DNA from 3 places in the Paenibacillus sp. FA6 genome. Region 2 is predicted to be linked to each of the others. Evidence: riboswitches for the same ligand, from Rfam matches in the RefSeq annotation. Region 2 holds a riboswitch; each other region holds the start of a gene.
What was found. Region 2 has a riboswitch for cyclic di-GMP ahead of ACP8HI_RS23355 (MucBP domain-containing protein). Riboswitches for the same ligand answer to the same signal wherever they lie in the genome.
Positions count from the first base shown of each region.

Region 1: linked by a shared signal. The riboswitch ahead of ACP8HI_RS02480 (transglutaminase domain-containing protein) and the one ahead of ACP8HI_RS23355 (MucBP domain-containing protein) in region 2 are both predicted to bind cyclic di-GMP.
Region 3: linked by a shared signal. The riboswitch ahead of ACP8HI_RS24335 (methyl-accepting chemotaxis protein) and the one ahead of ACP8HI_RS23355 (MucBP domain-containing protein) in region 2 are both predicted to bind cyclic di-GMP.

Region 1 is NZ_CP188820.1:536,995-545,005, reverse strand. It holds gene ACP8HI_RS02500 (SpaA isopeptide-forming pilin-related protein) at 1-2,034, opposite strand, end outside; gene ACP8HI_RS02495 (class D sortase) at 2,128-2,733, opposite strand; gene ACP8HI_RS02490 (hypothetical protein) at 2,944-3,126, opposite strand; gene ACP8HI_RS02485 (response regulator) at 3,279-4,415, opposite strand; gene ACP8HI_RS02480 (transglutaminase domain-containing protein) at 4,539-5,345, opposite strand; cyclic di-GMP riboswitch class I at 5,359-5,440, opposite strand; gene ACP8HI_RS02475 (AEC family transporter) at 5,573-6,493, shown strand; gene glgD (glucose-1-phosphate adenylyltransferase subunit GlgD) at 6,723-7,826, opposite strand; gene ACP8HI_RS02465 (glucose-1-phosphate adenylyltransferase) at 7,823-8,011, opposite strand, start outside.
Region 2 is NZ_CP188820.1:5,147,386-5,155,396, reverse strand. It holds gene ACP8HI_RS23355 (MucBP domain-containing protein) at 1-5,083, opposite strand, end outside; cyclic di-GMP riboswitch class I at 5,154-5,247, opposite strand; gene ACP8HI_RS23350 (N-acetylglucosamine kinase) at 5,459-6,421, opposite strand; gene ACP8HI_RS23345 (exo-beta-N-acetylmuramidase NamZ family protein) at 6,485-7,624, opposite strand; gene ACP8HI_RS23340 (PIG-L deacetylase family protein) at 7,701-8,011, opposite strand, start outside.
Region 3 is NZ_CP188820.1:5,398,546-5,406,556, reverse strand. It holds gene ACP8HI_RS24340 (amino acid adenylation domain-containing protein) at 17-3,730, opposite strand; gene ACP8HI_RS24335 (methyl-accepting chemotaxis protein) at 3,807-5,570, opposite strand; cyclic di-GMP riboswitch class I at 5,744-5,827, opposite strand; gene ACP8HI_RS24330 (YolD-like family protein) at 6,119-6,370, shown strand; gene cysK (cysteine synthase A) at 6,557-7,471, opposite strand; gene pepT (peptidase T) at 7,674-8,011, shown strand, end outside.

The DNA.
Region 1 (8,011 bases), 1.4 Mb from region 2:
GTTCACATCAATCATCCAAGTGATTGTCTTGTCTTTGGCGTTATAATCCCCTCTTTTATTACCGTTCTCAATCGTATAACTTTCCGCCGTTACAGAATCAGACTTTGTAATTTCTGTTGGATCCGGTGTTACACCAGGTTCTTTCCAACCTAATGTTGCTGTATTCACGTATTTATTATCTGTTGGCATTCCTGCCGTAGGATCGAACGATGTTGTGTACGTGATTACGTATTTTGAATTAATCTCCAATGGAGGCAATTGCGATTTCAGTTTAATTATAAATCCTTGTTCATATTGAGCGTCTCCAGCATTTACTGCAAGCTCAAAATCAGTATCTACAATCGGGTCTCCATTAATCTTTACACTAGTTGGATCTAACTTCATATGTCTTCCAGCGTAATTATCTGTAATGACGACGTCAGTCATATCCTTCATGTCTTGATTCAGAACAAGTTCCCAATTAATTGTTTTCGCATTGAAATTAGAACCAACTACACTTTTAGCAAAGATAATTTCTTTGATATCCTTTTTCCCTGTTTTAAAGGTTCCATCGCCCATCTTTACAGTATTGGAAACTGTTTCGTCCTTATAGATGCGGGCTTGCGCCTGAGTTTGATATACGATTTCATAAGCTTTAGTTATTGGATTTTTAAAGTGTAATTTGAAACCACCATCAAAATCAGTACCAATACCTGTTACCTCATATTCACTCGGATTAACCGGAACCGTATTAGGTGTACCTGTACCACTACTATTGATCAGCACTTCATACACGGTCACTTTACCATCAAGGACCTTTTGTTTCGTCACATTAGTCGAATCAAATGTATCCTCTATCCATGCAGCGGATTGTGGAATTGTTTGTTGATTATAATTATATTGAACTTTCCAAGTAATAGTTTGTGTTTTCGAATCGTAAGCACTATCTTGACCTGATTTTGATAGGGGCTCATTGAAACTCACAGTCGCCTTACCTATAACAGTTTCATTGATAGCTCCACTATTACCAGTAAGCGTCACTTCATTTGCGAAGACTTTCCCTTTAAAAGGTGCTGTCGTTGGTGCTTTAACACTTGTCGTGTATGTCACTCTATACGCTTTAGTGATATCACCATCGACACCATCAGCACTTTCGATACCTATAAAATCCATCGGAAATGCTGATCTATTGTAAACTGGAGTTCCTTCCTTGACCGTTCCATCCAATTGAATGATCAACGGAGATACTGTGATATTTCCTTTAAGTGTAAGATCGGTTGGAAGGTTATCATCCAACAATGCACCTTTAATCAATTTTTCCCCTTGGTTAAAATCAACCGTCCATACAATTTCATCTGAATTAAAATTCTTGTTATTGGCTAACCCAGTCTTCGTCAAGCCATCCGTTGCATTATTAGCAAAATGAACATCAATCGTAGCACCCGCTGTCCCAACGAAATCGAACTCAATTGGTTGCTCCAAACCATCACCGAATTTAGATTGGTCATATTTAATCCATACATAGAAATTACCCTCTAATTGTGCACCAACAATACTATCATTAAATGTGAATACTACCTCGCCTGTCTCTGAAACTACATACGTTCCAACGTCACCATCTAAATCCCCCTTTAGCTCTGTTCCAATCTTTAATTGAGCAGGAAGTTGAAATGTATAGGTCGAACCATCATCATAACTATGGGATTCATTAGGTAGTGACCAATCAAATAGGACAGCTACTTCATCTTTAATACTTGGTCGAATATTCGGTGCATTTATTTCATTACCTTGTGGAGTCAGAATTCCCCCCACATACGTAGGCTTTTTGTCATACATCTTAACACCTGTAATGATTTTGTCTGTAATCGGTGCACCCACAGCCAATAGGCTCATCTTAGCACTATCTCCATAAGTATCCTCGGTAACAGTACTCCGGATCCCATTCTCCGAACCTTCAAGCTCATTACTAGCAATAGCCATTGAAGCAGGTAATACAAGATTTAATACTAAAGCTACAACCATGAATAAATATAATAATTTACTATGTTTCTTCATATTAATTCCTCATCTCACATTTTATTTGTCAACACAATGCCTTTTAGCAGAGTTTATGTACTCAAAAGCAATCACTCCTTCTCTTCATCGCTTCTAATCTATTATTTTCCCTTTAATAATAATGCGATGAGTGGGGTTGATCATTGGATCACAGGTAACCAAGGTGAGTTCTTTATCTTCACCATTGCCTTCTAACACCCATACTTCTTCGGGTTTGACACGTAGCTTCTCTGTAACTGTATATTCAAATTGTTGTTCACCATTATCGACTTGTATCTTATCGCCTTCAACAACCTCATTAAGTCTATTGAAGTTCCTTCCATACGTACGGTTTCTGTGTCCTGCGAGAGCATAGTTTCCAACCCGGCCCATTGTCCCCGTATTGGCGATACTAGCAATCGTAGTCTTCATATTCTCCTTCGTTGCTCCATGAAGAATGGGCAATTGTAAACCAATGGTACTGATACGTAGAATACCTTCCATATTCTCATCGTTACTAGATGTCCTCTCTTGCAGATCATCTACCACATCTTCAAGATCGACGTTATCAGATAACGTATCCTCAGCCATCTCTTCGGATAATTCATCTCCATTATCAATATTGTTAAGACTCTTCTGCCATTCCGCAACCAACTTCTGCTGCTGGTAATTCTCATACATTTCAGATAATTTGGGATAGTTGAGCATCATCATTCCCATAACTATTAGTAGTACGGGGACCATTTTCACCCTTTTTCTCATATTATGTACATTCCTAACCTTTGATTTATTAGATGGCTATCGCAATTATTCGATAAATTCTACCAATTTCTATTATAAATATCACATCTCAACAAATTCTCAACAATAACTAACCACCCTAAGGAAATAATATTGGTCTTTATTTCATAAAAATAAATACATTCCATTTTATTTCCAAGTTCCTGCTTTAATTTCCTTTTTGTTCGTTATCCATTTGTGTTTCATTTTCTGTATGATTCCCACTTTCTTCTTCTCTTTTAGAATACGTCTCGTGCCCTGTATCAGCAGCTTATATCTATATTCGTCCGTATAACTGAGTTTATGAACTTCTTCAAAATAATCAGCATTCAAATTGTAACGACCCCTTTATGCTATCTCCTAGTGTCTTTATATCTTCATATTCAAGTATAAGATTGCTATCTATACAATATCTAGACAGTACAAAAAGACCCTGCTATCTACATTTGTAGAAAACAGGGTCTTTCCCATTGCTCACAAGACATTCAAGATTCAATTAACTTTCCTTGCCATTGTTTATACCACTCTGAAATATACGCACTAGGCGGTTCATTAAATTCATCCAGTAGATTCCTAATCAGAGAATGATACTGTCGATTTACCAATATATCATTATCCATAGACGCATATATTTTCATCAGAATAAAATAAGCCTTCTCCTCTTGCACATGCCGATTACATATTTCAATATACCAAAAAGTAGCCTTATCTAGCTGATCGTGTTCTACGTACCAGTCTGCGATCTCATAAGAAATACTGAGCCACAAATCCTTAAGCCGTTGACGCTCGCTTTCAGCCCACCAATAATCATATTCCTGTAAGTAATCTCCAGAATATAATTTCATGATTTCTATATAGTTATCTAATGATTCAATTGATAGAGGTGAAGCTGAACCTAATCTAGTCTCCCATTCTTCTACGTCTAACAGAACATGATCGATATTCAGTACATAACCTTCCATTGAGTTCACAATTTGAAAATGTTCATCATAGGGTGCCAATGTTTTTCGTATGTGATAAATAGCAGTATATAACTGTGAATATACTTTGTCCTGTTCATACTCTGGCCACAGCAGATCAATCAATACAGATTTACGAACTAATTGACCACGATGTTGTAGTAAATATAGGAACAATTCCTGCGCTTTTGACGTCCGCCATTGAATCACAGAGAATAGATTATTAGACACTTCGACGGTGACTTGCCTAAATATATTCATCCTCATTCTATTAGTATAACTCACAACTTGATCTTGTTTAGATTCTACGTATCCGGTAATGCGTTCCATCGTTTTGTTCAACCGATCAAATCTAATAGGTTTCACTATATAATCCAATGCATTCAGTTCAAAAGCCTTAACGGCATATTCATTATATGCCGTTACAAACACAATATATATATCTGGCTTCTTCTCCAGAATCTGTTCTGCTAACTCAATCCCATTTATTTCTGGTAAGTTGATATCCAAAAAAACTAAATCCACATCTTGAAGAAGAATCTCTCTTCTTCCAACAATCGGATCTATAAATTTACCTATTATTTCTATGTTTGAAAGTTTCATAAGTTGGCGCTCTAAATAATCTACAGCAAGCTGTTCATCATCTACAAGAATCACTTTCATTAAGAACATACTCCTTATTTGTGGAATTGGGTAACACTGAATTCCTTATGTTAACAATATCATGATTTCTAAAAACAAAGAAGCCACGAACATATTGTTCAAGGCTTCTCATAAATATTATCATTAGTACTGTTTGGTTGCCGAATACTTTGTTGCATCTTTGATCATCGTAAACGCTGTTGTAGTACCGTTCCAGCCTGCATCAGTCGTTGTATCGATAGTAACCCATTTATTGTTCACATATACTTCATTCCAAGCGTGATAGGTATCCACATAACTAGTCGTACCCATAACAAGCTTAGTAGGAATATCTACACTCCGAAGCATCGCTGCGAACAAAGTAGAATACCCATAGCAAATATCTTTCTTCGACGACAATGTCTGATCGATCTGAGGGAAATAATCTGCAGGAACATTCGCTGCTAGTTTATGATCATATTTAATATTATTAATGACATAATTATAAATTATGGTTACCTTCTCGGTATCCGTTTTTACATTTTCCGTTAATTCTTTCGCCTTTTTAATGGCTTGATTCGTATCATTCCAATTCACATTCTGAATCGAGTTCAAATATACTGTTGCGCTATCACTCAGATCAAGCGTGATCGTATCTGTGTGTACAACTCGATATTTGTTTCCCGTTGCTTGTTCAAGAATGCTAACTGTATAATTACCGTTGCCCAATTGAAGGGGAAATACTTCCGCTTGCTTGCTAACCGTTAAATCATAAGTATATTTCTCCTCGCCCTTAACGATTACGAGTTTTGTCTGAACTTTCGCCTTCACGTCGTACTTCACACTAATAATTCCCTTGTCTACATTAGCTTCATCTAACCAGCTAGTCCCTACTGCAGCACGGACTGTTACTCCATTAAATAAAGAGATCACTATCACAAGTGTCGCCACAAATAGCATGAATTTCCGCACAAATAAAACTCCCTTCGGTGGCTAGGCTACCATCTTAACAAGAAGGCCCTATAGCTTTGCGTCCCTACCTTTCGATAGGTTTGCCGTTATCGTAATAAAGTTCTGTATCTGCCTATCGTATCATAACCCTCTGTTATAACAAAGTTATTCTTCTAAGTCCTATCGGACATAAGTGCTATAATGGGAAGATCATTTCGATTCTATCACTCGCAGAGGAAGTTGAATTTATGATTGTAGACATCATGTTAGAAGTCGTATTACCCGTATTCGTACTCATTGGAATTGGATCTTGGATGCAGCGCGTATTCCGCCTAGACCTATATACTTTAGCCAAAATAAACTTTTACTGTATCACACCTGCTGCTGTCTTCATGAGTATGTATCATTCAGATATATCAGGAGAGCTACTGGGGACAATCACGCTATTCTACGCACTATATGTTCTTATCCTCTACTTGATTGGTTCACTGCTATCCCGTTATATGAAGCTTAGCAAGGGGATGAAGGCCGCATTCAATAATAGTATTATGCTGGATAATTCGGGGAACTACGGCATGCCTGTCAACGCTTTAGTCTTTAATGGTGATCCATTAGCCTCCTCCATTCAAGCATTAATCATGTCACTTCAGAGCCTACTGACCTTTACATATGGTGTGCTCTCTATCCAAGGGGCGAAGCTTAAAGGAAACTACAGAAGTGTATTGATTGGTTTTCTCAAAATGCCTGTCCCCTACGCATTAGGTATCGGATTGCTCCTTCGTGCGCTGAAGGCTCCTCTTCCAATCTTTATCTCTCAACCGCTAACCTATGCACAGCAATCCATGGTCGCTGTCGCATTGCTAACGCTTGGAGCACAAATCGTGAAATATCCGTTACGCTTGTATCGGTTAGATGTGTATGTGAGTGTATTCGTGCGCCTTCTGATCGGACCCGCAATTGGTTGTTTACTCGTATACACTTTGGGGTTACATGGTATCCCCGCACAAGCTTTACTCATCGCTTCAGGTATGCCAACAGGCGTTAACTCATCCATTCTGGCTGAAGAGTATCATAACGAACCCGATTTCGCCGCACAAACCGTGTTGATTTCCACTTTATTGAATGTCGTCACGATTACTGCGTTGATCTCTTTGGCGAGAACTTTTTAAGGATCAACATATAAGTAGTATCAACAAAGGTCTGATAAAGCAAAAGCAGCTCTCTTCTGACGAGGAATGAGCTGCTCTTTTAGATTTCCAATCCCTTTTACCTTATGCAGAGAACCTTTACGGTTCAGCATTTTGTTGTGGACCCATTGAATATGTCTCCAAGACCGGAGTCTTAATGTGACTGCAGTATATCATGACTACGGAGTTCAAGAGTCTACGTAATTCCCTATCAAATAACCTTCCGCTTCACAGCGACAAACGGCGCTCGCTCATGTCCTATTAACGTTCTATCTGCCTTAACGATGACATCCTTATCAATAATAGCCTGTTCGATGGAGGTGTTCTCATGGATCACACCGTTCTGCATCACAATACTATTTCTTACGGTCGCACCTTTACGAATATGGACCCCACGAAATAGAATGGAGTTCTCGACACGCCCTTCAATGACACATCCATTGGCCACCATGGAATTACTTGTATGACCGGAAGCTAAGTGTCGTGCTGGGGGCTCATCTTTTATTTTCGTATAAATAAGTCCTGGCTTAAAGAATAACTCTCTCCACACATTCGGATTCAGAAGATTCATGCTGTGCTTGTAGTAACTGTTCAATGTATTAATAACTCCTAGATACCCCTGATGCGAATAACCATATATATTCAACCGACCAAGATTGGCACGAATCGCATCCTTCATAAGGCTATGATGACCTTCTGCTAAAGATGCTTCTATTAGATCTAGCAGTAGACTTTTCTTAAGAAAGAACATCTCCATGGATACCTTATCGCCATGCGGTGATGAATTCGGTTCCCAGATCGACGTCACTCGACCTTTATCATCCATTCCAATCCGTGTTGAGAATGAATCGACATCACTCGTATCTTTATATACTACGGTGATGTCTGCTCTAGTGCTATTGTGGAATTCCTGTAATCCGTTAAAGTCGATATTACATACCATGTAGCTTCGGGAGATCAAGACATACTCCTCACTACTTCGATGTAGATAATCTCTATGAGCATTTAATGCGTGTAAATCTCCATTGGAACCATCCAGACCTTCCTTCATAGGAGGAAGAATGAACAGCCCAGACCTTTTTCTGTCTAGATCCCATTCCTTCCCTGATCCTAAATGATCCATTAATGAACGATATTTCGTATGTGTGAATATTCCAACATTCGTAATTCCAGAGTTAACCATACTTGATAGAATGAAATCAATGAGGCGGTAGCGACCGGCAAACGGAACAGATCCGATATTTCGATGATACGTAAGTTCTTCCAACTGATCTGTCTCATTCACCATATTGATAATTCCCATAACATTCTTCATGTCAACATCTGCTCCTTCAAGTGTAAGAATTCCGAAGGGATTGATTCATGATTTCCTACAAGAGTAACTTCATCAGTGTCAGGTGACCCTACTTTACTTCCATCCCCAATGATGGATCCTTCACCTACGATAGCTTTATAGATCGTTACATTCTCTCCAATTTTGGCATTAGGCATGATAACGGA
Region 2 (8,011 bases):
GCTCATTGAGATTATCAAATCTTGATGCAATTGCAGCAAATTCTGCTCTTGTAATTTGTTGACCAGGTTTAAATGTTCCGTCCTGGTAACCAGTGATGATGCCAGCGTTCTCCATCGTAGCGATGTGTTTGTTCGACCAGCGACTACTCTCGACATCTCCATATGAGCTAATCTTCTTCAAGTAATCACTACGCGTCGCATCATCCATCAATCTGTAGAAGATCACTGCGACTTCTTCACGGCTGATCCGATTCTCCGGTTTAATTGTTCCATCTGGATAACCATTAATGTAATTAAAGTGATCATCCATCTCCAACCTTGGTGGTGCTGGAGGCAATGGTTTAACTACTGGAGGTGCCGGTGGCAACGGTGTTATACCTGATGGACCTGGTGTTGATGTATCCGGATTCGGATTTGGGTTGACCGGAGGAGTTACAGGTGTATTCTTCACATAATAGAAGATATATTCCTGTCCTTCTGCATCCCCAAATTCATATACATCTGTAGACTTCTCAGGAGTATATCCCTGAACCGCCCCTGCCGTTAATGTAACGATTGTACCTGCAATTCCTGTCACGGTCTGTTGGCCAAGTTCGACATTTGTTTCTTTATCCAAATATCTCACGATCAACTGTTGTATATCTTCAACATCATCTGTCATGTACTCGAAGGTATACTGCTGTTCAAGTGCATCCGTGATTACATAATCAAAGTTGACAATGGTTGGCGTGTATACCGCATCAGATACTGTAATCAGCTCTGCATGTAAAGGAAGTATATCCCCTACCTTGCCGCTAATCACAACAGGGTCAACCAACGGTTGTTTAGTTAATTGATCTACATAATTCACGGTTACATCTCGTTCTTCGATAATTGGAGCATTCTTTGTGTAGTAGAAGGTATGCTGCTGTCCTTCTGTATCCTTGATTAGATAGTCAAAGTCAGGATTGACTGGTGTGTATACACTACCATCAGAAGATATAATTGGTTCTGCATGTAACGGAAGTACTTCCCCTACATTGCCACTATGCGTAGTAGAATCTTTCAGAACTGTTTCAGTTCCTTCTAATACATAATTCACAGTTACATAGCCTTCTTTAATAATTGGAGTATCCTTTGTGTAGTAGAAGATATACTCTTGAACTTTAGTCGCTGTGAAGGTATAGCTGTGACTTAATGCTTCCGCTGTGTAGCCAGTCACTGTCGCCGCTGCAAGCGTAACGTTTTCTCCGGTTACACCCGCTTTAGTCGTTGCATCAGCTAGTTCCTTATCTGTACCTTCTTCCAAGTACTTCACAGTAACCGTTTGTTCGTCTGCTGTGTAGTAGAAGATATGCTCTTGAACTTCATTTGCTGTGAAGGTGTAGCTGTGACTTGGTGCTTCCGCTGTATAGCCAGTGACGGTTGCTGCTGTAAGTGTAACAATTCCTCCTAACACACCTGCTTCAGCTGTTGCAGCAGACAATTCCTCATCCGTTCCTCTTTCCAAGTACTTCACAGTAACCGTTTGTTGGTCTGCTGAGTAGTAGAAGATATGCTCTTGAACTGGAGTTGCTGTAAAGATATAGCTGTGACTTGCCTCTTTGGCTGTATAGCCAGGAATTGTCGCCGCTGCAAGCGTAACGTTTCCTCCGGTTACACCCGCTTTAGTCGTTGCATCAGCTAGTTGCTTATCTGTTCCTTCTTCCAAGTACTTCACAGTAACCGTTTGTTCGTCTGCTGTGTAGTAGAAAATATGCTCTTGGCCTGGAATTGCCGTAAAGGTATAGCTGTGACTTAATGCTCCCGCTGTGTAGCCAGTCACTGTCGCCGCTGTAAGCGTAACGGTTTCACCTGTTACACCCTCTTCAGCTGTTGCAGCTTCCAATACCTTGTTCGTTCCTTCTTCCAAGTACTTCACAGTAACTGTTTGTTCGTCTGCTGTGTAGTAAAAGATATGCTCTTGGTCTGGAGTTGCTTTAAAAGTATAACTGTGACTTTCCGCTTTGGCTGTGTAGCCAGCAATTGTTGCCGCTGTAAGCGTAACGGTTTTTCCTGTTTCACCCGTTTTTGTGATTGCAGCCTCCAATGCCTTGTCAGTTCCTTCTTCCAAGTACTTCACAGTAACCGTTTGTTCGTTTGCTGTGTAGTAGAAGATATGCTCTTGAACTTCATTTGCTGTGAAGGTATAGCTGTGATTTGCAGCTTTGGCTGTGTAGCCAGCAATTGTTGCCGCTGTAAGTGTAGCGGTTCCTCCGGTTACACCCGTTTTAGTGATTGCAGCCTCCAATACCTTGCCAGTTCCTTCTTCCAAGTACTTCACAGTAACCGTTTGTTCGTTTGCTGTGTAGTAGAAGATATGCTCTTGGCCTGGAGTTGCTTTAAAAGTATAACTGTGACTTGCCGCTTTGGCTGTATAGCCAGGAATTGTTGCCGCTGTAAGCGTAACGGTTTTTCCTGTTTCACCTGCTATAGTGGTTGCATCATCCAATACCTTGTTCGTTCCTTCTTCCAAGTACTTCACAGTGACCGTTTGTGTACCTGCTGTGTAGTAGAAGATATATTCTTGGCCTGCGGTAGCCGTAAAAGTGTAACCATCGCTTACCTTTTCTGAAGTGTATCCAGCAATTGTCGCCGCTGTAAGTGTAACGATTTTCCCTGTTACACCCGCTGTCGTCGTTGCAGCAGACAGTTCCTTATTCGTACCTTTCTCCAAATACTTCACAGTAACTGATTGTGCGCCTGCTGTGTAGTAGAAGATATACTCTTGAACTGGTGTTGCTGTAAAAGTGTAGCTGTTGCTGGTCTTTTCTGCTGTGTACCCCGCGATGGTTGCCGCTGTAAGCAGAAGTTCTTTGCCTGTTACACCACTTTTAGTAATTGCAGTAGCTAGTTCCTTATTCGTATCCTTTTCCAAATACTTCACAGTAACCGTTTGTTCGTCTGCTGTGTAGTAGAAAATATGCTCTTGGCCTGGAGTTGCCGTAAAGGTATAGCTGTGACTTAATGCCTTCGCTGTGTACCCAGCAATTGTCGCTGCTGTAAGTGTAACGGTCCCTCCTGTTACACCCGCTTTAGTGATTGCAGCCTCCAATACCTTGTCCGTTCCTTCTTCCAAATACTTCACAGTCACCACTTGCGCGCCTGCTGTGTAGTAGAAAATATGCTCTTGGCTTGGAGTTGCTTTAAAAGTATAGCTGTGACTTGCCAATTTGGCTGTGTAACCAGGAATTGGCGCCGCTGTAAGCGTAACAGTCTCCCCTGTTACACCCGCTGTCGTGGTTGCAACCTTCAATACTTTGTTCGTTCCTTCTTCCAAATACTTCACAGTAACCGCTTGTGCATTGGCTGTGTAGTTAACTGTGATCGTTACTTCTTTATTAGGCATCGTTCCAGTTACTCTTCCGCTATTAACGATTAACCCACTACCTGTACTAAGGGTCACGTTCTTGAAAGTATATCCTGGAATAACCTTGTTGCTGTAATCGGAATCTACTGATTCACCTTGAAGTTTCTTGACTACTTCAGCTGGACTTAGAACGTTATCTCCAGCCTTATATTCTACATTGAGATTATAAGGTGCTTTCACATATCCGAACCAGATGGTTGGATTAGGAGCAGAAGTAGTTAATTTCATACTTGTTGGATTATCGCCTTTTTTGAGCGAATAACCATCAACAACTTTTGCTGGTACCGAATAGGTCCCGTTGATATCAAGCGCCGACTTTCCAGATACAGTAAACGGTTCGTCGTATAGCTGTTCTGCTAGATCAGGTCTATCTACAACAACTCCGGCTGTATTGATTGGATCGCCTTGCGCATTAACATAATATCCTCTAACGGTAATAGAACCCTTCCCGAAGCTCACCTCAGGTACATCAAATTCCTTCGATGCAGATTTCTTATTAACATCTGTATAGTTCAATATGGTTGCTTTGTTTGTTGGATATAATATGTTTGGATCTGCGTTCGCATCCATCTTAACGATATAACTCATCGTTGCTGGAGAGCCCTCGGCAATGTTACCGATATCCCAGTCGATCGTTTCTGACCCACTGTTCCATTTTGTCGTTCCTTGAGAAACGGTGACATCACCGATCTTATCAAACTTGGCACCCATTGGATCGATAACTTTTGCGTTCTCCGCTGCAAAGGAAATCTTGCTGGACAATTCAGTAAAGACGTTGTTCAACTCATTACTGGTTGAAGCAAGGTATCCCTTATTTTGACTCTTATTCAATACATCTTTGGCATTGTTATCATTTCCAACATCAAGCCCTATGGAATAAATACCAATTCCCTTATCCTTGATTAGCTTGGCTTCTGATATGGTTGCAATACCATTATTATTTACCTCGTGGCCGTTTACTGTATAAATTTCGCGATCGTACCACTGACCGAACCATTTATATCCTTCGGCTAAATTATAGTTACTACCTGATCCGAGAACAGTCCCGTAATTAAAATTTGAAAGCGCAAACCCTGCCTTTTTGTCTCCAGGCCATGTATAAGTTGTCGCCTTACCTGCCTTATAGCTGTATGTCGGTGCTCCATCACTTAAGAGGACGATGACCTTGTTCTGTGCTTGGCTTCCCGCCAACAACGTATCAGCACGGTGGAGTCCTGCTTGAATGTTGGTGCCTCCACTAGCTTTAATTTTATCAATGTCTTTCTTTAGATCTCCCTTACCAGATGTCCCCTTAAATTCGGATACAGTTGTTACATCATCAGAAAAGGATACAACCGCTATTTTTGTCGTCGAATCTTTAATTAGCAAATTATCGACAAATTTATTCGCGGCCGTAATAGCATTAGTCATTCGACTCGAATCTTTCATACTTGCCGACCGATCGATGACCAATACAACGTCTGTACTGGTGTTAGTCTGAATATTTTTACCCTCAACGGTTAACGTTACCTTCCATTGACCCAGTGCCCCTGGTATAGGCTCAGCTACCTTCGTCAGATTAACTGCTCCCGGATTGGGCCATACTGGCTGATTCGTTGCATCCGCAGAGCTTGTTAGCAAGGTTCCTGGTATAAGTCCTATGAACACTGAGAATATGAGTAACCACATCGATGCACGTCTTAAACTCCGTTTCATTGTTTCCTCCTTATTATTTATGGAATTAGTTCCCCGGAACACAAAAAGGTCCAGCTGCATTAACGAGGTTAATTGCAGCTGGACGATCATAAGTCTATTAACATAGACTCTTAGATTCCGAGGCTTTGCGAACCAATCTTTCGATTAGTGTGCCAAAATATACAATTGTCGTTAGCGCAGATGCACTTTCGTGACTTACATCATATTTTTTGCTCCGTAAATAATATAAAGGAACTATCGTAGTCCAATATATTCCACATATCGAAAATTGTCAATCATTTATATTGTAACAATTCCTAATATTAATGGAGAAACCCAAGAATATAATCAATCCAATTTTCCACTCGTTCAGTTGGTTTAAATGAATAATATCGATTAAATAATCTTTATTATAGTCTTCGATATATTGTTTGTTTGCTGTTCTATTTCATTTAAGCGGTTCAATGCCATAAGCATCGCACCGCTAGATGCATCCTTTCTTGCAATAATACATTGCATCCCAGGATAGTGCTGTTCCAGCATTTTTACAAAAGCAGTCTGCACAAAGGTAGCCTTGAGCAGAACACTCCCCGCCATAGCAAGAGTTCCTTCCTGCAAAGACAGTTTTTCCACTACAGGGACCACCAGCTCGAACAAGGAACAAGCACTTTTTCTAGCAATGGTCAGAGCCACCTGATCCCCCAGCGCACAGGCATCTGTCAAGATAGGAGCCAAAGCAGCAATGTCCTTTTTATTGGTGCTTTGGTCATACACAAAACCGACGATCTGCTGAACCGTCTCCATAGAAAGTTGCTTATACACCATTCTAGTCATTTCTGTTGGAGGTAAACGACCATCATTCGCCTGTACCATAGCAGTGAGTATATCCCGACCTATACTGTAACCACTGCCCTCATCATCTATGAGGTGACCCAAACCACCCGTGCGATGAGAAAGACCCTTTTCATTTCTCCCATAACAGATCGACCCGGTACCTGCAATTAGAATAATGCCGTGCAGATGTTCTTGTGCACCGTAAAGAGCTGTTTCGTGATCGCCAGTAATGACCAGTCCTCCCTGATACCCACACTCTCTGACATTAACATCTAGCCGAGTGATAACCGTAGGATTACTGACTCCAGCCGCACCGATGCAGATCTGTACACAATGATCCAGACCGCCGCATACCCTTGCAATTGTTGCAAAAATCTCTTGAAAACTAAGACGGATACTATCCTCATCCTGCCCATTATAGTTAATAGCACCCGATGTAAAGGTATGCACGACGGACCCATTCTCATCGGCTACCGCCACCGCGGTTTTTGTACCGCCACCATCCAATCCTGCAACATATCTCATCTATTTATCACGCCCTTATATTTACCATTGTAATGATAGGTTACTCATACCACATCTTCTCTATTAATACAGATGATACTGCTGTTTGATCTGTGCAAATTCCCGACTTTCCTCACGGAATTGCTCCAATAAAGCCGAAACATCTACTGATTCGTCACGGTACAGCTTATCCCCACACAACAAATCAATAAAAGGTCTATCTTTCTCTTTCACTGGTGGTAGGAACGAGAATTGTTCGTAGAGTTGCTTGATGGTATACATTAGAGTAACACCTGTTTCCACAGCATGTATAGCGCGGGCATCCGTTACATACAACTGCACGCCCCTACAAAGTTCTCCCTGATGTTTCGAAAAAGTAGGTTTGAAATAAACCGGTCGGAATAATACCCCAGGTAACTTCTTCCCATTCATCTCATCCGCTAATTGCTCTGCCTGGATAAACGGTGCTCCTATCATTTCAAAAGGAAATGTGGTTCCTCTTCCTTCAGAAATATTGGTACCTTCAAATATACAAGTACCGCTATATAGCAGGGCGGAATCAAATCGCGGTATGCCCATGGAAGGCTGCACCCAGATACGATCAGTATCAGGAAATTGCATACTCCGCTCCCAACCATCACAGAGCACCACATGCAGTTCACAATTCCACTTCATCTGGTCATTGACCATCATCGCCACCTCGCCAGCAGTCAGCCCATAGCGCACACTAAGAGGATAATTTCCGATAAAGGATTCATAACCCTTCTTTAGAATGTTTCCTTCCACAGTTAAACCATCCAGCGGATTAATTCGATCGAGTACTACAAATTCCTTACCTGCTTTTGCACAGTCTTCCAAAGCATAGAGCATCGTATAGATAAAGGTATAATACCGTACTCCCACATCCTGAATATCGTATACTACCAGATCTACCTCTTCCAACATCTCCTGTGTCAATCGTTTGGAATCCTTACGATACAAGCTATGTACAGGCACACTAGTAATAGGATCCAGATAGGTATCTACTAGAGCGCCTGCATCTTCATCGCCACGCACACCATGCTCTGGTGAAAATAATGCGACAAGATTGAAATTCTCATGCAGAATTTGAATTGTGGATACAAAATCATGGCTTAATCCCGTTGGTGCCGTAATCAGTCCCAATCGTTTCCCCTTGAATAAGTGGGCATACTGCGCAATGCAATCAATACCGTTTCGGATCATAGCAACCCCCAGAAAATATAGTGTGATTCAGAAATGACTGTAACAATTAATTGTTACAGTCATTTCTCCTATCCGTTCATAATTCAGTTTTAAGTATACGCATCGTTTCTTCTGGAATCATGAATGTCTCTGCATATTCTTTTCGAGCCTCTATACCGCGAACTCTAGATAAATGCTTGTAGTATTCCAAGTAAGGGAAGGATTTACTTCCGGTTACGAACCAATGTTGAGACACTGCCTTAATCCATAGATCATAGGCTTCTTGGGAGAAATCCACATACACATAAGGTTTATAGTCGACTGCATCCTCCCAGTTCTCCGCATAATATAGTTTGGAGGCAAAGAATGCAGGCTTTTCCCTTTGAAATGAAGCTAATCCGCCAAAAA
Region 3 (8,011 bases), 250 kb from region 2:
ACCTTATATCGGCTCATCATGGCTTGTCGAAATAGTCGACAGTAATAGCATGATCAATAAGACGTTGGAAATATAATTGGTCTGGTACCCGGCACTCTACATTCAATTCCCGTAAATATTCCGTTGTTTGGGGACATGCAAATCTATAATTGGAATTTTTGGCACCATCCCCTTCGAGTTGGGCCATAGCTAACTCCAATCCGATCTGCTCCTTCGGTTGACTGCTGTCGAGCAGCCAGGATTCATACTGTTCCCAGTCCAGAAGGGTTATATCATATCCGTATTTGCGGAAAACTTCGATCATGTCTTTATACGGAATCTGTACAGGGTTGCAAATATGAAACATCCTGCCAACCGTATCGTTACTCAGAGCTAATGCGGCGATCGCTTGTCCCGCGTAATTTATCGGTGTCACATCAACCTGCCAACTTACTTGTGGTGCCTTCTTCAAGAGTAGCATTGCTTTGAGCATTCTATAGAATGCATTATTGTTTATATTGTTCTGAAATACACCTGTCTCGGAATGACAGGACAGGTTCCCGACACGATATACCGTTGCCGCGACGCCTTCTTCCTCGCAAGTTCTGACGACCAGCTTCTCCGCTTCTAGCTTACTATTGGTATATACATTCTCAATGCTCACTGAATAATCGTAGGCTTCATGATCAGTAAACTTATGCCATTGGTCACTGAGTGCCAAATCTTCCGGAATTCCCAGTGTAGACACAAAGTGAAAGCGAACATGTTCTTTCCCTCTAGCAAATGAAAGCAGTCGATTCGTACTCTCCACATTGACTCTGGCGAAATACTCTGGCTCTCCGAAATGCTTCACTTCGGCTGCACAATGAATGATCGAATCAATCTTGTCATTCAATAGCGCCGCTACAGAATCAATCATCCCTAGATTTTCTTGCTCTAAGTCTCCCTGAACGGCAACGATCCTACCTTCAAGCCTCTGTAAAATGCCGTCCCCGAAGTAAGTCTTCATGATACCTACCAGACGTTGGTAAGGATCTTCATTCACTGATGAACGTACCAAACAGTAAACAGTCGCTTCGGATCTCTGTATGATCTCATACAGCAGATGCGAGCCCAGATATCCTGTAGCTCCGGTTAATAGTATATGGCTGTTACTGTATACCTTAACGCCCATAGAAGAGTTCGTTCCGAACGATTTCGGAAATTCCACTAAATCTTGAATCTCCGAACTGTCCGTAATGTTGTTATTCATCACCAGAGTATCCCTTAGCTCGACCACTCTTCCCGCCAATTTCGAAATAGTAGAAAAAGCGAAGAAATCATTTATTTTTAATTTCGGGAAACGTGGCTTCAGAATAACGAGAATCTCCAATATCTTCAGCGAATGCCCTCCTACCTCGAAGAAATCGTCGTGAATACCAATGTGAGTAAGATTCATCGCTTTCTCCCAAGCTTCAGAAATTTCCTGCTCTAATTCATTACGGGGAGCTTCATAATTAGAATTGTCCACTACGGTTACTTCCACTTCATAAAGTGCAAGTTGTTTGCGGTCTATTTTGGCCGTAGGCGATACAGGCATCTCTTCCAAATAACAGAAATAACTTGGAACCATATAGGACGGTACCTTTTTACTTAAATATTGGACAAGCTCGCTTTTAGATATAGCTCTTCCATTCTTTGAAGTGTAGAAGGCGACAAGGAACTTCGTTCCGTCTGTTTCTGCCTTGGCAATGATCGCAGTTTCTTTGATATTCTCGTATTTAACTAAGTTTTCTTCGATTTCCCCGATCTCGATCCGATATCCCCTAATCTTAACCTGCAAATCCTTTCTGCTCACGTACTGGATTCCGTTCTTTTGCAGCATGACCATATCCCCAGATCGGTAATATCGTTTGCCGGAGTTCGGATGAATGGGGTCCGAAATGAACACTTCATTCGTCTTTTCTTGTAGGTTCAAATAACCTTTAGCTATACCCACAGAGCTGATGAGCAGTTCACCCATAACATTCAATGGACAAGGTTGATCATTCTCGTTCACGATCAGAACCTCGTAATTAGTGAGGGGCACTCCAATAGGAATGCTGGATATATCATCTGGGACAACGTAATCAATAACATGGCCGGTCGTTAAGGCTGTTACTTCTGTGGGACCATATACATTTATTATTCTAACTGCATGGCCGAACTTCCTCTGTAATACTCGGACGGACTCCCCGGATAAAGACTCGCCTCCAACGACGAGACTCTTGATCACACTATATTTCAAGGCATCTTCATCACTAAGATGGGCAGACAACTGATTAAAGAATACGGTCGGCAAGAGACAGAGCCGTGTCGCCTTGACTTCTTCAATCGCTGCGGTGAACGATTCTATCGAAAAACGTTGTTCATTGTTAAGGATATGCAGCCTCGCTCCGCTACATATTGAACTGTACATGTCATATACCGATGCATCGAAACTGAAGGTAGAATACTGCAACATGACATCTTCTTCGTTAAATTGAAGATCTTCCTTGGTTCCCAAGGCAAGATTTACAACGCCTGCATGTGCGATCATGGCCCCTTTGGGCTTACCTGTAGATCCGGAGGTATAGATGACATAAGCCATATCATCGGGATCACTGATCACATCAACGGGACCCTCGGAATACATTTCAAGCTGCTTGTCCAGACAAAATACAGCGACTTCTGATTCATTCCCATTCAGTAGGTCCGCTAACTTAGATGTATATTGATCTTTTGTAATAACGATGTGAGATTGAGTATCTGTAATAATGTAGAAATTACGATCATCAGGATGCTCCGGGTCTAGAGGAATGTAGGCTCCTCCAGCCTTCAACACGCCCAACATGCTTATAATGGCTTCGATGCTTCTCTCCATGAAGATAGATACAAATTCACCTTTGGTAAGTCCCTTGTGTATCAGCATATGAGCTACTTGATTCGATAAACAGTCCAATTGACTGTATGTTAAGCTCCCCTGGTCAGAGGAAAGAGCGATCTTACCAGGAAAGCGATTTACCACGGATTCAAGCATTGCCGGAATCGTTAATGTAACTGACCAATCCTTGGTCGTGTTATTGAGCTCGGCATAAGCTTCCATATCTTCTTCGGTCAAAATAGGTATACTCCCTATGGAAACCGCACCGTTAACCAATCCAGCATTCACAATACACTGGAAATGACGTGCGAATTTACGGATCGTATTCTCTTTGAATAAATTGTTATGATATGTGATATGAGCTACCCACAAGCCTTCCTCTTCACGAACAAACCAATTAAGAACGCTATCTTCCATCTTATTGTCTTCTCCGTAAATCGTCTTCATAAAGGATGAATGCCCCGTCATTAATTCGATCTCTGACAGCGATAAGCTAGCAGCATAAGTGCTGTTTAGTTTTTCTGTTATATTCTTAAATAGTTGCTGAAATGAAATATCTCCTTCCCAAACCATTCGTAGTGGTAATACATTCCCACTATGATCATTGACTCCAACAATGAAATCTCTTTCGCCAGTCATTCTGTGTAGAAACGCATAATAGCAACTGAGCATCCATGCTTTTATGTCATAATGGTTGTGAACATGGTTCATTTGTTCTGCATTTACGTCTAGTACAAAGGTCGTTTTCTGTACCTCCCTAGATGCAAGATGTTTAGGGAAATCTGTATAGATATCCAATGCAGACAGAGGAGATTGCAGTTCTTGCACCCAATATTCTTTCATACTTTCTGATTTCAATGTGGTATTCATCAACAACCGCTCCTTATTTATCTCTCTAGAAGTACAGTATGAGGGGGATAATAAGCTAACATTCGATATGCTTATTTTAGACTTTCAATCCAATAACTAACTCCTCAAGCCTACCGGAAATTTGATTTAGATGCTCCGCGGTATCAACCATTTTATTAGAAGATATACGTTGCTCATGAGCACTTGACTTGATCTCCTCTGATACTTCCGCATTCCTCTCTGCTATGACCGCAAGATGCTTAATGGAAGCTGTAATTTGTTCTGTCTCTGCTACCATTTCCTCTGTTGCAGCAGAAACTTCCTGAATCTGACTTGTAACTGATTCTGTAGCCGTTAGTAAAGCATTAAATAACGTTCCTGTTTCTTTCACAATCTCTATTCCCACTTCAACATTACGTTCCCCTTCATTAATTGCATCTACTGCAGTTTGAGTTTCCTTTTGAATGAAGTGGATTAACTCCGTAATTTGTTCAGCTGATTTTCTCGACTCTTCCGCTAGCTTCTTCACCTCATTGGCTACAACAGCAAAGCCGCGTCCCTCTTCGCCAGCTCTAGCCGCCTCAATACTAGCATTTAAAGATAGTAATTGTGTTTGCGTAGCGATTTGGGTAATTACCTGTACGATTTCGCCAATTTGTCCAGAGCGATTCTGTAATTGTTCGATCGAACCCACTGAATTTAGTACTGATTTATGAATAGAGTCCATCTGATGCATGACTTTACCTACATTCTCGCTACCTTGCTCTGATTGGTCTCTCATTTCCATGGACGTATCAGATAGTAGATTGGTGCTTCCTGCAATAGTGCTAACCCCTGAAGATATTTCCTCAAGCGATGTAACGCTTTCTGAAATGGACTTACTTTGCTGAGATGCCTGTTCTGATATCTCCTCAATATTAGTAGTAATCTCCATTGAAATTTCCTGGTTATCTTCCAGAGTAGAGAACAACTCTTTAGATTGCTCAGCCGATTGTATAGATACGGATTTAATAGTCGTTACCAATCGATTAATATTGATAACAGTCGCATTAAACTTTTCTGCTACTTGACCAAGTTCATCCTTGCTTGTCGGCAGTTGAACGTTAAAGTCACCTTCACTTAATTTCTCTAGAGCATTCATCAAATGCTTCACGGGTGCAAAGGTTCGTTTCGTTATGAAATATTGCATCGCTAAAATAACAATTAAAGTAGCAAGCAAGGCTAGCGCGGTATATTTCAACAATGCCTGCTTTCCGTCCATAATTAAGCTAGCATCAACATCTATGCCCATATAAGCGAATATATTCCCTTCGCTATCTTGATAAGGTGAGAGAACGGTTATCCACGTACCGTAGTCATCATCATACGGATTGGTAAAGGTCAGTTCTTTCGTCTTTAACATTTCTCTGACACCGTCTGCGTGAATGGTAGGTTGTGGATACATACCTCCTAGGTTAAGTCCATCTGCCATAAGCATGTCCAATACCTCATCTGAAAAAGCAATGATTGATGTTTCATTGTTATTCACAAGTTCAGGACCAAATAGATAGCCTTGAGCAACATTGGGATGCATAACGGGTAATTCCCCAAAGACTTCTGCCATTTTCCTCTGTATCGTTGAGTTACGGTCTGTATTAGCTTTCGCTTCATTAGCCTCTTCCTGTGTTACTTTTCCTTTCCACGATTCCATGATTTTTTGTGAATCCGACTCCAACTGTTTCGTGAGAACTTCTCCCTGAATATAGTAGCTAGCTACTATTAGTATCACGCCTGTTAAAATAATAGATAAACTAGTCCACATCATAATTTTAGTGACAATACTTCTGTTATTGATCGATTTAAACACTTGTGGTAACTTCATTTCCTATCTCCTCTTTATCTGTATAGTATGGCGCTTCATTATGTGCTCTCAGGTTGCTGGAACTTCTATAGTGACACCTTCCCTCCTTATCATTCAAATCAAGACTCACCCATAATAAATAACAAAAAAAGATGATCTACAAAGACTGACTTAACAGCCGTAGATCACCAATTTTTTGCAACTGGCTGACTACCCCTAAGGATTTAGTCCCTTTAGCTTTGCGTCACTACTTTTCAGTAATTTTGCTGAAAACACGTTATGAAATTGTAAATAAAATCATCTAAATGGTAGTAATCAACAATTTGTTTCATTTTACTATGTATTTGTAACTATTTCCATCACTTCTTAGAAAGTTTTCAAAATATTTCGTCTAAATATGTAGAATTTTGGTCCAATGTACCCATTTTTTTTATTAAAAGGAACGATTAGTTTAGGATGATATTTATGGATTAGCTTATTTATAGCCTCTGGGTCCTAATGGGAATGACTTCAATACCATTTGACGGTATACTGGAGATTCGATCTTGTTGTGTAAGGGAGGGATTTATATGGCTAAGCCAAAGGTCGCAAAGAGACCCACACGTGATGAATTTGAATTAGAAGAACTAGGCAACCAATTAGTCGAAGCAAAGAACGAGGAAAGTGACATTGTATTAACGGTTTGGGGATGGCAAGAACAGGTGCGTGGTCAGATCGTGCTTATGGACTCTAGAACCCGATTAGTTCATATGCAGCATGATATGGAACTCACGAAGGTACCTTTTCTAGATATTATGAAAGTGGACTATCCAAGAGATTAATCACATGGAAATTATACGCCCTAGGAACATTAGCTTTCCATGGGCGTGATATAGAATGTACTCCTCATGAATTACGGATGTAGGAAAGAAAGAAATAAGTGCTTAGATGATGGAAGGTGACGATGCTGGGTCACCGCACCACCCAGCACATAAACTCCCCGACCAAGGGCGCCGGAAGTGCCTTTCTTAGAATAACTCCATGCTCAAGTATCGTTCACCCGTATCAGGAGCTATACATACTACTCTCTTGCCAGTACCTAATTTCTTAGCTACCTGTATCGCCGCATAGACAGATGCACCCGAGGAAGGTCCTACAAGAATGCCCTCAAGACGAGCTAGATCCTTCATCATTCCAACGGCATCCACATCAGAAATCTGAATAATTTCATTATATACCGCTATATTCAGAATTTTTGGAATAAAGCCTGGACTCGTGCCCACTAATTTATGCGGACCGGGTTGACCGCCAGAAAGAACGGGAGATCCTTGAGGTTCAACAACAGCGATATGAATATTAGGCAAATGTTCACGTAACTTCTCGCCTGTACCTGTAATCGTACCTCCTGTACCTGCCGTAGCTACAAATGCATCCAAACGATAATCCATCTGCTCCAATATTTCCGGAGCGGTCGTGATGCGGTGAATATCAGGATTAGCGGGATTCTCGAACTGCTGAGGTATGAAACTCCCAGCAATTTCTCCACTGAGTTCCAGTGCCTTAGCAATAGCACCGGGCATTCTTTCACTACTTGGGGTTAGAACAACCTCTGCTCCGTATGCTTTTAGAATATTGATTCGTTCCTTGGACATATTATCAGGCATGATAAGAATAGCCTTATATCCTTTGGCCGCTGCAATCATGGCTAACCCAATACCTGTATTACCGCTGGTTGGTTCAATAATTGTCCCCCCCGGGATGAGTAGACCCATTCTTTCGGCTGTATCAATGAGATTAAAGGCCGCTCGATCTTTCACACTTCCTGAAGGGTTGAACATTTCCAACTTTACGTATACCTCTGCTGCACCTTCTGGTACGGTACGATTTAAGCGAACCATAGGTGTCTGCCCAATAAGTTCTGTTACACTATGTACGATTTTCATGGTATATATATCTCTCTCCTTTGCCTATATAAGTATACATATCGGATTTAACTACTTCCCGCTAAATTTCTACTAGAATACCACAAAACTATTGGATTCACAAAAATAGAAATGATAGATGATCATTCCGCTATACGTAGCGTTGTTTTAACGAGTTTGTTATATTTATGTTCAATTTAATTAAATCTAAGGAGAGATTCGAATGAAACAAGAGCTAATTGAAAGATTTATTTCCTACGCCAAAGTAGATACACAGTCTAATGAAGACATGGATACATGTCCTACAACCGCTGGACAGCTAACACTCGCTCGTATGCTACTGGATGAGCTTCAAACGATCGGTATGGACGAAATAACGATGGATGAGAATGGTTATGTTATGGCTACTCTTCCATCCAACAGTGAGAAGCAAGTGGATACGATTGGATTTCTAGCTCACTTGGATACGGCAACAGACTTTACAGGAACGAATGTTAATCCACAAATTATTGAGCACTATTCTGGACAAAATATAACGTTGAACGAATCCTTAAACATTGT